Regions from separate parts of the Streptomyces sp. NPDC090108 genome, predicted to be linked through region 1. Evidence: riboswitches for the same ligand, from Rfam matches in the RefSeq annotation. Region 1 holds a riboswitch; the other holds the start of a gene.

Region 1 (7,266 bases):
ATCCGCAGATCGTCGTCCGGCCGCCCGACCGCGCGCAGCCGGCGCCGGATGTCGTCCGCGAAGGCCAGCGCGTCGTCGAAGTCGGTGCCGTGCGCGGAGAAGATCACGTCGGCGTTGCGGGCGGCGAAGTCGCGTCCTTCGCCGGAATCCCCGGCCTGGAAGATCACCGGGTGCCCCTGGGTGCTGCGCGGCAGGGTCGGAGCCAGGTCGACGTCGAAATGCGTTCCCTTGAAGCGCACTTGACGTACGGCACCAGGGGCCGACCAGGCGGTCGCTTCGGCCGAGTCCGCGACGGCGGCGTCCGCCCAGCCGTCCCACAGGGCGCGGGCCACGGTGAGGAACTCCTCGGCACGCCGGTAGCGGTCGGCGTGGTCGAGGTAGCCGCCACGGCGGAAGTTCGCGCCGGTCCAGGCGTTGTCCGTGGTCACCACGTTCCAGCCGGCGCGGCCGTCGGAGAGCAGGTCCAGGCCGGAGAGGCGGCGGGCCAGATCCGCGGGCTCGTTGAAGGTGGAGTTGGACGTGGAGACCAGGCCGATGCGGCGGGTGACCGCGGCCAGCGCGGTGAGCTGGGTGATGGCGTCCGGCCGTCCGGCCACGTCGAGATCGTGGATCCTGCCGTCGACCTCGCGCAGCCTGAGGCCCTCGCCGAGGAAGAACGCGTCGAACAGGCCGCGTTCGGCTGTCTGGGCGACCCGGCGGAAGGACGCGGGATCGATCTGGGAGCCGCTGTCGGGGGCGGACCAGACGGTCCAGTGGTTGACGCCCTGGAAGAACACGCCCAAGTGGAGCCGGGCGTGCGGACGGGGGACGTCGAGGGGGTCGGTGCGGGTCATCGGGCGTCCTCCTGGCCGGCCGGGGCAGCGGCGGCGAAGCGATTGACGGGGCGCTCCAGCCCCAGGGTCGAGCGCAGGGACGTACCGGGCAGCGGGCGGGCGACGAGACGCTGCGCGGAGAGAGCCGGCAGGACGAGGCGGGAGAGGACGGTGAGGTCCTCGTCCAGGACCAGCGGATGCAGCCGTACGCCGTCGACGTGACGGCCCAACTCGGCGATAAGCGCGATGAGTCGGTCTACGGAACCGATGTGCCGGAGCCTTCCCCGGTCCCTCCACGGCGCGTACCGCTCCAGGTCGGCGACGCGCTCGGCGGCGGTCGCCTCCGGGGTGTCCAGCGCCACCTCGACCTCGGCGAAGACGCGCGGGGTACCGGCGCCGGCGGCGGCCGTGGTGACCGACGTGAGGTCGCGGCCCTCGACGAGAGCGACATCGAGCTGTGCGGCCGGAACCCGGTCGGGCCGGCCCAGGACGACAAGCTGACCCTGGGGCGGGCGCGGCACGATTCCCGGGCCCTTGACGACATACGTGTCACCGCTGAAGTCGACGTGGTGAAGGCGTTCGCGGTCGAGGTAGCGGCTGGTGGCCACGGACCGGATGACCGCGTCGTCCTCCCACGAGTCCCACAGGGCGCGGGCCACCTCCACCCCGTCCCGTGACTCTCGGGCCCGCGCTGCGGCGCCGGCGACCAGCGGGCGTCCCCAGGCGCGGGCCGCCTCGGGACGCTCCTCCTCCGTGACCACCCACCCGGCGCGACCGGCGGAGATGTGATCCAGAGACGCCAACTGGCCGGAGACATGGAAGGGTTCGGCATACGTCACCGGGACGACGGGCGCGATCCCGATGGCGCTCGTGGACGCCGCGACGAAGGCCGCTCGCTCGACCGCGCCGATCCGGCCCAGCGGATCCTTCGCGGCGCCGGGAGGCAGCACGCCGTCGTCCAGGGTGATCAGGGTGAATCCGGCGTTCTCGGCGACGGCGGCGATCCGTACCAGACGGCGCGGGGTGAGCAGTTGATCGGGTGAGTGGGCGGCGCGGCGCCAGGCCGCGGGGTGGGCGCCGTCGCCGTCGAGCTCGACGGCAAGGTGCAGGGCGGGGCCGGACAATGGGGGTTCCTTCCGGGAAACACGACGACTCGCGGCCACAGGGCCACGACGAGACAGCCGGTGGGATCGGCCGGCAGAGGTCAGGCGTGTACGGAAGGACAGACGGCGGAGGAGGTGCGGCAGTAGTCGACGTGCCGCCGGGTGATCAGCCGCGCACCAGAGCACGCACCCTGTGGTGCCGCACCCTGTACGTGCATCGGAGCCTCCACCTGCCGGCAGCTTGCCCGTTCAACGTATGTCGGGCGCCCCTGTGGATGTCAAGGGCGACCACGGGAGCAGGGGTGCCTCACCCGGTGGGACCGATGGCCGAAGCATCCTTCCGGGTTCGCTCCGATCCGGCCCATGGAGACGGGCCGCGCCCGGTGCGGATGTGCGTGCAGGGCGTCGAGCGCCGTCACCACGCCTGCGGTCAGGGCCTGGAAGCCGCCGGAGCGGCCGTGCGGATCGCGGACCGGGCGGCCCGCACCACCCGTCGGCCGTTCCATCTGGTGGACCGGCGTTGACATTCGTTCGGGCAGCTGTCTTAACTACGGCCCAGAACGGTCATGAGTGTCAGCGACAAGCCCTGGCTTGCTGACCGGCAACCCTCGCGCCGCGGTGGGGTGCCCCAGGTGAGGACCGGACCGAAGACGTTTCGGTAAGCGCGAGGTCCACAGGGCCGGAACAGTGATGGTGACGCCATGTACGCAGTTCCCGGGACGGCCAGGCGCCGCCCTCAGGACTGCGTTCGGCCGTACTCGAGCCTTCTCGTCGCCGATCGCGCCGTCGATCTGCTCCGCGTGAACAGCGCGCTGTGTACCGCACCGGGCTGTGCCCGCTGCCGGGGCTGACAGCTCCCCGCAGCCCCCGCGATCTCTGACGAACACCGCGTCCGCGGTGCGCCGTTGTCCTCCCCGCCCCCGGTATCCCGCCGTCGTGTGCGCCCTCGCATGCCGCCGCGCGTCCGGGGTGTGCCCACCCAGCCGGAGCCCAGCATGAGTGAACCCCCTGGCGCCACCGTCACCCTCCCCGAAGCGCCGACCGCCGACCAGCCATCGAAAGCCCTCACCGCCCAGCGAGTTCTGCCGCTGCGGCGCCCCGGACGCTGGATCGCCACCGTGGTGGTGCTCGTCCTGATCGCCCAGTTCGTGCACGGACTGGTCTCCAACCCCTTCTACCAGTGGGACCGCTGGGGCTACTGGTTCCTGCGCCCCACGATCATCGACGGTCTCGTGATCACCCTCGAAGTCACCGCCTACAGCGCGGTGCTCGGTCTGATCGGCGGTGTCGTGCTCGCCCTGGCCCGGCTGTCGAAGAGCCCGGTGCTGCGCGCGGTCAGCTGGACCTATGTCTGGGCGCTGCGCGCCATCCCGCTCATCGTGGTCCTGCTCTTCCTCTACAACTTCAGCGCTCTGTACAAGACGTTGAGCGTCGGCGTTCCCTTCGGTCCGGCCTTCTTCTCCTTCGACGAGTCGAAACTCGCCACCGACATGGTCGTCGCCGTCATCGGCCTCAGCCTCAACGAGGCCGCCTACGCGGCCGAGGTCGTCCGCGGCGGCATCCTCTCCGTCGACCAGGGCCAGCACGAGGCGGCCGCGGCGCTCGGCCTGCCGAAGGGCTACCAGTTCCGGAAGATCGTCTTTCCGCAGGCGCTGCGCTCGATCATCCCGAACTACGTCAACCAGCTCATCGGCCTGATCAAGGGCACCTCGCTGGTCTTCTACGTCTCGCTGCTCGACCTCTTCGGCACCGCCCAGACCATGGGCTCCACCTACCCCGGCGACATCGTGCCACTGCTGCTGGTCGTCACCGTCTGGTACCTGATCCTGACCAGCGTCGTCTCCGTCCTCCAGTTCTACGTCGAGCGGCACTACGCCCGCGGTGCCACCCGCAACCTGCCACCGACACCGCTGCAGACGCTCCGCACCGGGCTCACCGGCCTGCGGGCCCGCATCCGCCGGGAGGCCGCCGTATGACCACCGACACCATCAAGGCCGTGGCGGACGTCAAGGCCGCCACCGTCGAGGTCCACGACGTGCACAAGTGGTACGGCACCCAACGGGTGCTGGAAGGCATCGACCTGACCGTCCGCCCCGGCGAGGTCACCGTGATCCTCGGACCCTCCGGCTCCGGAAAGTCCACTCTGCTGCGGGTCATCAACCACCTGGAGAAGCCCGAGATCGGCTACGTCAGCATCAACGGCGAGCCGATCGGCGTGAAGCGGCAGGGGGAGAGGCTCAAGGAGCTGAGCGAGCGCGCCATCCTCACCCAGCGCGGACGGATCGGCTTCGTCTTCCAGAACTTCAACCTCTTCCCGCACCTGACCGTCCTGGACAACGTGGCCGCCGCTCCCGTCGCCACCGGCAAGCTGACCAGGCCGGAGGCTCGGGAACTCGCCCTCGAACTTCTCGGCCGGGTCGGCCTCGCCGACAAGGCCGGCGTCTACCCGCGCCGGCTCTCCGGCGGCCAGCAGCAACGCGTCGCCATCGCCCGAGCCCTCGCCCTGCGCCCCGGCGTGATCCTTTTCGACGAACCCACCTCCGCCCTCGACCCGGAACTCGTCGGCGAAGTCCTCTCCGTCATCAAGGACCTGGCGGCCGACGGCACCACGCTCGTCATCGTCACCCACGAGATCGGCTTCGCCCGCGAGATCGCCGACCGGGTCGTCTTCATCGACGCCGGCAAGATCATCGAGCAGGGCCCGCCCTCCGAGGTCCTCCACAACCCCCAGCACGAACGGACCAGGGACTTCCTCAGCAAGGTCCTCTGACCCGCCGCACTTCTCGACTCCCCCACGCCATCCTCATCACCTTCAGCGACAAGGAACGGCCATGTCTGCTCACGCCACCCGACGCAGCCTGATCAGAGGCATCACCGCGGCGACCGCCGTCGCTTCCCTCACCACCGGGCTCGCCGCCTGCGGTGGCAACAGCGACGCGGCCACCACCACCGGCAATGCCAAGTCCGGGGAGGTCGTCGTCGGCCGGGTCTCCAACGGCGCCGCCACCCAGACCGCCATCAAGGTCTCCGAGGTCAAGTCGATCAGCGCCGAACTGCCCGACTCCGTCAAGAAGAGCGGCAAGCTCGTCATCGGCGAGGGCGCGCTGCCCGCCGGGTTCCCCCCGCTGGCCTACGTGGGCAGCGACCAGAAGACCCTCACCGGCTCCGAGCCCGACCTCGCCCGCCTGCTCGCCGCGGTCTTCGGCCTCAAGCCGGACATCAAGAACTCCACCTGGGAGAACATGTTCGTCGGCATCGACAGCGGCAAGGTCGACGTCGCGCTCTCCAACATCACCGACACCGAGGAACGCAAGAAGAAGTACGAGTTCGCCTCCTACCGCCAGGACAACCTCGCCTTCATCGTGCCGAAGAAGAGCACCTGGAACTTCGACGGCAACTACGAGAACCTCGCCGGCAGGACGATCGCCGTCGGCTCCGGCACCAACCAGGAGAAGATCCTCCTCGAATGGCAGTCGAAGCTGGCCAAGGAGGGCAAGAAGGTCACCGTCAAGCACTTCCAGGACAGCACCAGCACCTTCCTGGCGCTGAACAGTGGAAAGATCGACGCCTCCTTCGGCCCCAACCCCGGCTTCGCCTACCACAACAGGCAGACCGCCGGCACGCCCAGCGCGACCCGCACCGCGGGTACCTACTCCGGCGCAGGCGCCGGCCTGCAGGGCCTGATCGCGGCCACCGCGAAGAAGGGCAGCGGCCTCGCCGAGCCCCTCGCGCATGCCATCGACTACCTGATCGAGAACGGCCAATACGCCCAGTGGCTCAAGGCCTACGACCTCTCCGACGAGGCCGTCACCAAGTCCGAGGTCAACCCGCCCGGACTGCCCCTCGACAACTCCTGACCATCGCGTGACCGGACTCCACCGCCGCCTCGCGCTGGAGTCCCCGCGCGCCGGACACCCTGAGCCGCACCCCGGAGACCGCCACACCATGTCCGTCACCAGCATCGACGCGAGCTCCTCGCACATCCTGGACAATCCCGCCTGGGCCGCGCTCACCGGCCCCCACGCCCGCTTCGCCGAACGAATCGGCCGCGCCGCCCGCTACCAGCAGGACGTCGCACCCTTCCACGCCCTCTCCGACGAGCACGACCCGCGCGCCTGGGCCGATCTCGCCGCACTCATAGGCCCCGGCGGTACCGCCGCGGTGCGGGGCGTGACCGAGGCAGCGGTGGGCTGGGAGGTCGTGCGCACCGGACACGGCGTCCAGCTCGTGGACACCTCCCTGCGCGCCGAACCCGACCCCGAGACCGTACGGCTCGGCCCCGGCGACGTGCCCGAGATCCTGGACCTGGTCGCCCGTACCGAGCCGGGCCCCTATCTGCCCCGCACCGTCGAGCTGGGCACCTACCTCGGCATCCGCCACCAGGGGCGGCTGATCGCCCTGGCCGGCGAGCGGCTGCACCCGCCGGGCTGGACGGAGATCAGCGCCGTGTGCACCGACCCCGCCCACCGCGGCCGGGGTCTGGCCACCCGCTTGGTCCGCGCGGTCGCCGCCGGCATCAGGGAGCGAGGCGAACGCCCCTTCCTGCACGCCGCGGCCACCAACGCGAACGCCATCCGGCTGTACGAGTCGATCGGGTTCACCCTGCGCCGCCGTACCGTCTTCTCACTCGTCCGGCACACCGGCGCCGCCGCTCTGGAAGCAACGGCATAGCCGTGCCGTCGATCAGGATCTCCCCGCCCTGCTTGCTGACCTTCTTCACAGCACGGTCCAGGCGTGGGACTTGCGCGGCGAGCGGGCCGATCAGCTCGTCGCGCCGGCGGCGGGCGGTGGACTCGGACACGCCGTTGCCGCCGGCCCTGTCGGGCCGGGCGTCGGTCGTGACGCAGCACGGCCAGAAGGAGGGTTGTCCCTGTTCCCCGTCCCGGTGTCTGCTGGAGCCGTCGAACAAGAAGCGGGGCACGGTTGGAGGCGTGAGTGAAGGGTCCTGACCTGTCCCGCGATGCTCGTCTTGCCGCCCACGGGGCCGTCTCCACATGGCTGGCCCTGCGCAGTGACCGCAGTCTGCGCGAGTTGGTGGACGCCCGCGCACCGCTGGGGTCGGGCATCGGCGGGAAGACGGTCCTGCTGGAGGTCGAGGGAACCCAGGTCTTCGTCAAACAGCTACGGCTGACCGATCTGGAGCGCCGGCCGGAGCATGTCCACTCCACCGCGAACCTGTTCGGACTCCCGGCCTTTTGCCACTACGGCATGGGCACCATCGGCAGCCCGGGGTTCGGCGCCTGGCGCGAGTTGGCCGCGCAGACCATGACGACGAACTGGGTGGTTGCGGGAGACCACGAGGGCTTTCCCCTGATGTACCACTGGCGGGTGATCCCGGACTCCGGCCGGCC
Region 2 (7,266 bases), on a different contig from region 1:
TGGGCAAGGGCGGTGCCCTCACCGAGGGCAAGTTCGCGCCGAGCCTCGAAGGCGTCGCGCCGAAGCACATCTACGAGGCCATGCAGACGGGCCCGCAGAACATGCCGTCCTTCCCCGACACCACGCTGACGGAGAAGAACAAGAAGGACATCATCGCGTACCTGAACGCGGTCAACGGCAGCGAGACGGAGAACCCGGGCGGTCTCTCCCTGGGCGGCCTGGGGCCGGTCAGTGAGGGTCTGTTCGCCTGGATCTTCGGCCTCGGCGCGCTGATCGCGGTCGCCGTCTGGGTCGCCGCTCGGACCGCAAAGGCCAAGAAGTCATGAGTAGCCAAGACATTCCAGAAGAGAACCTGCCCGCCGAAGCGGGCCACGCGCACGGCGCGGTGAGCGTCGCGGACGAGGAGAACCCGTTCGCCGACCCGGGGCTGCCGCCCCATGAGCACCGGATCCAGGACATCGACGAGCGGGCCGCCAAGCGGTCCGAGCGCGTCGTCGCCCTGCTGTTCACGATCTCGATGCTGGCCACCCTCGGCTTCATCGCGTCGTACGTGACGATCCCGCGCGACAAGTCGATCTTCGTCTTCCCGATCGGGCACCTCAGCGCGCTGAACTTCGCGCTGGGTCTGACCCTCGGCACGGCGCTGTTCTGCATCGGCGCGGGCGCCGTCCACTGGGCGCGCACCCTGATGTCCGACGTGGAGGTCGCCGCCGAGCGTCACCCGATCGCCGCGGCCCCCGAGGTCCGCGCGAAGGTCTTCGAGGACTTCCGCGACGGTGCCCGTGAGTCGGGCCTCGGCCGCCGGAACCTGATCCGCAACACGATGTTCGGCGCGCTGGCCCTGGTGCCGCTCTCCGGCGTCATGCTGCTGCGCGACCTGGGCCCGCTGCCCCACAACTCGCTCCGGCACACGCTGTGGGCGAAGGGCAAGCTCCTCGTGAACGTGAACACGGGTGAGCCGCTGCGTCCCGAGGACGTCGCCGTCGGTTCGCTCACCTTCGCCCGGCCCGAGGGCCTGGAGGAGACCGACGAGGACTTCCAGAACGAGATCGCCAAGGCCGCCCTGATGATCGTCCGGCTCCAGCCGAGCAACATCAAGGACAAGCGCGAGCTCGACTGGTCGCACGAGGGCATCGTCGCCTTCTCGAAGATCTGCACCCACGTCGGTTGCCCGATCTCCCTGTACGAGCAGCAGACGCACCACGTGCTGTGCCCGTGCCACCAGTCCACCTTCGACCTCTCCGACGGTGCCCGAGTGATCTTCGGTCCCGCCGGTCACGCCCTGCCGCAGCTCCGCATCGGCGTGAACGACGAGGGTTACCTCCAGGCGCTCGGCGACTTCGAGGAGCCCGTCGGTCCTGCATTCTGGGAGCGCGGATGAGTACTGCAGCGAACGAAGCACCCCGCTCTCGCGGGAAGGCCCCGGCCGGCGAGCGCGTCGCCGACTGGGCCGACGGCCGGCTCGGGATCTTCTCCCTGGCCAAGGCCAACATGCGGAAGATCTTCCCCGACCACTGGTCGTTCATGCTGGGCGAAGTCTGCATGTACAGCTTCCTCATCATCATCCTGACCGGTGTCTATCTGACGCTGTTCTTCCACCCGTCGATGAACGAGGTGGAGTACCACGGCAGCTATGTCCCGCTCCAGGGGCAGCTGATGTCGGAAGCGTTCAACTCGACCCTGCACATCTCCTTCGACGTGCGCGGTGGTCTGCTCATCCGGCAGATCCACCACTGGGCCGCGCTGATCTTCCTCGCCGGCATGTTCGTGCACATGATGCGCGTGTTCTTCACCGGCGCGTTCCGCAAGCCGCGTGAGATCAACTGGCTGTTCGGCTTCCTGCTGTTCGTCCTGGGCATGTTCACCGGTTTCACCGGTTACTCGCTCCCCGACGACCTGCTCTCCGGCACCGGTGTCCGCTTCACCGAGGGCGCGATCCTGTCCATGCCGATCGTCGGCACGTACATCTCGTTCTTCCTCTTCGGCGGTCAGTTCCCCGGACACGACTTCGTGGCCCGGTTCTACTCGATCCACATCCTGCTGCTGCCGGGCATCATGCTCGGCCTGATGGTGGCGCACCTGATCCTGGTCTTCTACCACAAGCACACGCAGTTCGCGGGCCCGGGGAAGACCGAGACCAACGTCGTCGGCATGCCGCTGCTGCCGGTGTACATGGCCAAGGCCGGAGGCTTCTTCTTCCTGGTCTTCGGCACCATCGCCGCCATCGCCGCGATCGCGCAGATCAACCCGATCTGGGCCATGGGCCCCTACCGGCCCGACCAGGTGTCCACCGGCGCCCAGCCCGACTGGTACATGGGCTTCGCCGAGGGCCTGATCCGCTACATGCCGGGCTGGGAGATCAACTTCTGGGGTCACACGCTCGTCCTGGGCGTGTTCATCCCGCTGGTGCTCTTCGGCCTGGTGCTGATGGCCATCGCGGTCTACCCCTTCATCGAGTCCTGGGTCACCGGCGACAAGAGCGAGCACCACATCCTGGACCGCCCGCGCAACGCCCCGACCCGTACCGGCTTCGGTGTCGCCTGGGTGACCGTGTACCTGATCGGTCTGGTCGGCGGTGGCAACGACCTGTGGGCCACCCACTTCCACCTGTCGATCAACCAGGTGACGTGGTTCGTCCGCATCGGCTTCTTCGCCGGTCCGGTCCTCGCGTTCATCATCACCAAGCGGATCTGCCTCGGCCTCCAGCGCCGTGACAAGGACAAGGTGCTGCACGGTCGCGAGACCGGCATCATCAAGCGCCTGCCGCACGGTGAGTTCATCGAGGTGCACGAGCCGCTCAGCCAGGAGCAGCTGCACACGCTGACGGCGCACCACCAGTACGAGCCGGCCGAGATCGGCGCGACGGTGGACGAGAACGGTGTCGAGCGCAAGGTGAAGGCCACGGAGCGGCTGCGCGTCAAGCTCTCCGGTGCCTACTACGGCGAGGACAACCAGATCCCGAAGCCGACCGTCGACGAGTACAAGGAGATCACGAGCGGCCACGGCCACCACTGATCCCAGCGTCGCCACGCCACGGCAGAAGGGCCCCCTCCGGTGCGGAGGGGGCCCTTCCCCGTTCCGGCGGACCCCGGCGGGCCCCATCGGCCCCCCGGGCCCCACGAGCGGCGGACGCGGCCCTGGGGGGTCTGCGGGCTGGATAGGGTGGGGGGTGGGAACACACGGTTCCCGAACACACCCAGGAGCGGCTGATGAGCGCTGTGACCCCCGCCGGAGGCGACACCGCGGCGGTCCGTTCCTGGCCCGCCCTGCTGAACGGTCTGCTGGACGGCCGGAACCTGTCCGCGGACGACACCGCCTGGGCGATGGACCTGATCATGCGCGGCGAGGCGACCGACGCCCAGATCGCCGGGTTCATGGTGGCGCTGCGCGCCAAGGGCGAGACCGTGGAGGAGATCACCGGCCTCGTACGGACCATGTACGAGCACGCCAACGTGATCGAGGTCCCCGGTCCGGCCGTCGACATCGTCGGCACCGGCGGTGACGGCGCCAGGACCGTCAACATCTCCACCATGTCCTCGATCGTCGTGGCGGGCACGGGGGAGCGGGTCGTCAAGCACGGCAACCGTGCCGCGTCCTCCGCCTCCGGGTCCTCCGACGTCCTGGAGAAGCTCGGCATCAACCTGAACCTGACCCCGCGGCGGGTCGCCGAGGTCGCCGAAGAGGCGGGCATCACCATCTGCTTCGCGGTGAAGTTCCACCCGTCGCTGCGGCATGTCGCCGCGGCCCGCGGCCAGCTGGGCATCCGTACGACCTTCAACGTGCTCGGCCCGCTGACCAACCCGGCCCGGGTGACCTCGCAGGCGGTCGGCGTGGCGAACGCGGCCATGGCCCCCATCGTGGCCGGTGTCTTCGCCGAGCGCGGCAACTCCTCCCTCGTCTTCCGCGGCGACGACGGCCTCGACGAACTGACGACGACGTCCACCTCCCGGGTATGGACGGTGCGCGACGGCAAGGTGACCGAGGAGACCTTCGATCCGCGTGACGTCGGCATCGAGCTGGTCCCCGTGGAGGCCCTGCGCGGCGGCGACCCGTCGTACAACGCGGAGGTCGCCCGCAGGCTGCTGGACGGCGAGACGGGGCCGGTGCGCGACGCCGTCCTGCTGAACTCCGCGGCGGCGCTCGCCGCGCTGCGGCCGACGGGCGGCCCGCTGGCCGGGCAGATCGCCGACGGCATGGCGCGGGCGGCCGAGTCGATCGACTCCGGGTCGGCCAAGCGGGCGCTGGAGCGCTGGGTGGCCGCGACCAACCGGTAGCCGCGCACGGCACGAAGGGCCGGCACCCCGACGGGGCGCCGGCCCTTCGCCGTACCCGGCACCCCCGGTCCGCCCGGCGCCCCCCGGCCCGACCGGTCCGTCGCGGCCGCGATCGTCCCGGTCCGCCGGGCGCCGCATCCTCACCGCGCATGTCCCGGCATCCGGACAGCGGTTGCGTCCCGCGGACAGGCCCCGCTAGCTTTTCGATCAGGTCATGAGCGACAGTCACACGGCCCCGGCCGGCTGTCCGGCAACCCTCCGTCCGTGGCGGGGTGCCCCGGGTGAGGACCAGGCCGTGGACCACAAGGCCCACGGCAAGCGCGGACCCCTCGCGCGCCGCTCCGCCGGCGTGGGCCCAGGGGTCCTGGTCGCCCGAGGGAGCCTTCTGTGAGCCAGCGAATGCGCTAGGGGGCGTCTCCCCGGTCTTCGTGGACCCCCGACGCCCGGCACGCCACCTCGCCGCACGGCCGAACCACCCCTGTACGCCCCGTACGAGGGTGATCCGGCCGCACGCCGAGGCACCGCACCGGACGCGCGGCCCGATCCACGACGACCGCGGAGACACCCCCTCGGTCCTGCCGTCAGGACCCCGCCCGCTCCACGACGTCACCCACGCGCCCCGCCGCACGGCCCCCGCGTCCCGCGTACCTCCCGTACGAGGGCCACGGCCCGGCGTACCGGGGAGCACGCACCCGACGCCGCGGAGTCCGCCCACCGCGGCGGACGGCGGGAGTCCGGCGGCAGGACCCGGGGCCGCAGCGCCCCACCGCACACCCCTTCACCGTCACCGCGTCCTGCCTCACGGGAGTCCCGCCATGTCCGTGCACACCGCTGCCGCCGCCACCGTCCTCGCCCCGCTGCCCGTTCTGGGCCGGGACGTCACCGTTCCGCTCGTCACCGGCGGCGAGGCCGGGTACGCCGCCCTCGACTACGCCGCCAGCGCCCCGGCCCTCCAGCGGGTCTGGGACGACGTCGCCGCGTACGCCCCGTACTACGGCAGCGTCCACCGGGGCGCCGGTCACCTCTCGCAGCTCTCCACCGGCCTGTTCGAGGACGCCCGCCGCACGGTGGCGGGGTTCCTCGGCTGCCGGGAGGACGACCAGGTCGTCTTCACCCGGTCGACCACCGACTCCCTGAACCTGCTGGCCCACGCCCTGCCCGCCGGCTGCCAGGTCTTCGTCTTCGCCACCGAGCACCACGCGGCCCTGCTGCCCTGGCGGGGCGCCGAGGTGACCTGGCTGGACGCCCCCCGCACCCCGGAGCAGGCCGTACGGACCCTGGAGCGGGCCCTCGCCGGCCGCGACGCCGGTGCCCCGGCCCTGGTCTGCGTCACCGGCGCCTCCAACGTCACCGGCGAACTGTGGCCGGTGCGCGAACTGGCCGCCGCCGCGCACGCGCACGGCGCCCGGATCGTCCTCGACGCCGCCCAGCTGGCCCCGCACCACCCGGTGAGCGTGACGGAGCTGGACGTCGACTGGATCGCGCTCTCCGGCCACAAGCTGTACGCCCCCTTCGGCGCCGGGGTGCTGGCCGGACGCGCCGACTGGCTGGACGCGGCCGAGCCCTACCTCGCGGGCGGCGGCGCCAGCCGTACGGTGGCCCGGCGGGAGGACGGCGGGGTCGAGGTGGAGTGGCACGAGGGCACCGCCCGCCACGAGGCCGGCTCCCCGAACGTGATCGGCGCCTACTCCCTCGCCTCGGCCTGCAAGGCCCTCACCGAGGCGGGCTTCGACGCGCTGGTCGCCCGCGAGCGGCACCTGATCGCCCGGGTACGGACGGGCCTCGCGGACGTCCCCGGCGTGCGCGTGCTCTCGCTCTTCGGCGAGGACGCCCCGCGCGTCGGCGTCCTGTCCTTCGTGGTCGAGGGCTGGAACAGCTCCCACCTCGCCGCCGCCCTGTCCGCGGAGTACGGCATCGGCGTGCGCGACGGCCTCTTCTGCGCCCACCCGCTGGTGCGCACCCTGCTCGGCGGGACCCCGCAGGACCAGGGCGAGTGCGGCGCCGCCGGGGACGCGCCCGGGGAGAGGTCCCTGAACGCCGTCCGCGTCAGCTTCGGCGCGGGCACCCCCGACGAGCACGTCGACCGGTTCGTCGGCGCCGTAGGGGAACTCGTCCGGGACGGCGCGAAGTGGTCCTACCGCACGGAGAACGGCCGCTGCGTCCCGGTGGCCTGAGGCACGCCGCGACCGCCGGGGCCGCGTCCGCCGCCCCGGCCCGGGGACACGGCCTAGTTGTCCAGGCCGATCGCGAACGCCGCCTCCAGGTCGTGCTGGGAGTAGGTGCGGAAGGCGACGTGGGTGTCGGTGCCCTCGACACCCGGGATCTTGCTGATGCGGCCCGGGATGACCTCGGCGAGGTCCTCGTGGCGGCTGACGCGGACCATCGCGATGAGGTCGTAGGTGCCGGTGACCGAGAAGACCTCGCTGACGCTGTCCAGTGCGGCGATCTCCTCCGCGATCTCGGGGATCCGGTCCACGCTGGTCTTGATCAGGACGATCGCGGTGATCACGGCTGGTTCTCTCCCTTGGGTGCCGGGGCTGGGGCGGCCTTCACTCTAGTCGCCCGCCCGTCCGCCGCCGCCGCCGTGCCGGGGCCGTCCTGCGCGCTCTTCCCCCGTCCCGCCCACGGCCTGCCGTACCGCATCCAGGCGTAGCCGAAGCCGAGGCAGAAGCCGACGACGTGGGCGAGGTAGGCCACCCCCGGCCCCTCGCTCGCCCGGCTCGCCGCCAGCCACTGCAGGGCGGCCCAGAACGGCAACACGACCCAGGCGGGAAAGCGCAGCGGGAGGAAGAACAGAAAGGGGAGGAGACTGGTCACACGGGCGCGCGGGAACAAGTACAGGAACGCTCCGAGCACCGCGGAGATCGCCCCGGAGGCGCCCACCAGGGACTGCCCGGAGCCGGTGTTGGCGGCCGCGTAGCCGAGCAGGGCCAGGTATCCGCAGCCCGCGTAGAACAGGGTGAACTCCACCCGGCCCATCCGCTCCTCGGTC

Evidence for each region. A riboswitch is a leader RNA that binds a small molecule or an ion and turns the genes downstream of it on or off. The one in region 1 is predicted to bind S-adenosylmethionine.
Region 2: it holds a riboswitch for S-adenosylmethionine, as region 1 does, so the genes downstream of both, ACIPRD_RS20395 (aminotransferase class V-fold PLP-dependent enzyme) here and ACIPRD_RS14845 (amino acid ABC transporter permease) in region 1, are expected to answer to the same signal.

What each region holds. Positions count from the first base shown of each region.
Region 1 covers NZ_JBIVDQ010000003.1:1,038,792-1,046,057, forward strand. The annotation lists gene ACIPRD_RS14830 (NtaA/DmoA family FMN-dependent monooxygenase) at 1-833, opposite strand, end outside; gene ACIPRD_RS14835 (LLM class flavin-dependent oxidoreductase) at 830-1,936, opposite strand; gene ACIPRD_RS14840 (hypothetical protein) at 2,239-2,439, shown strand; SAM riboswitch class IV at 2,478-2,586, shown strand; gene ACIPRD_RS14845 (amino acid ABC transporter permease) at 2,911-3,891, shown strand; gene ACIPRD_RS14850 (amino acid ABC transporter ATP-binding protein) at 3,888-4,685, shown strand; gene ACIPRD_RS14855 (transporter substrate-binding domain-containing protein) at 4,747-5,772, shown strand; gene ACIPRD_RS14860 (GNAT family N-acetyltransferase) at 5,861-6,586, shown strand; gene ACIPRD_RS14865 (protein kinase family protein) at 6,851-7,266, shown strand, end outside.
Region 2 covers NZ_JBIVDQ010000005.1:480,443-487,708, forward strand. The annotation lists gene ACIPRD_RS20375 (c-type cytochrome) at 1-326, shown strand, start outside; gene ACIPRD_RS20380 (Rieske 2Fe-2S domain-containing protein) at 323-1,381, shown strand; gene ACIPRD_RS20385 (cytochrome bc complex cytochrome b subunit) at 1,378-3,015, shown strand; gene trpD (anthranilate phosphoribosyltransferase) at 3,210-4,274, shown strand; SAM riboswitch class IV at 4,485-4,601, shown strand; gene ACIPRD_RS20395 (aminotransferase class V-fold PLP-dependent enzyme) at 5,090-6,448, shown strand; gene ACIPRD_RS20400 (Lrp/AsnC ligand binding domain-containing protein) at 6,502-6,783, opposite strand; gene ACIPRD_RS20405 (rhomboid family intramembrane serine protease) at 6,780-7,266, opposite strand, start outside.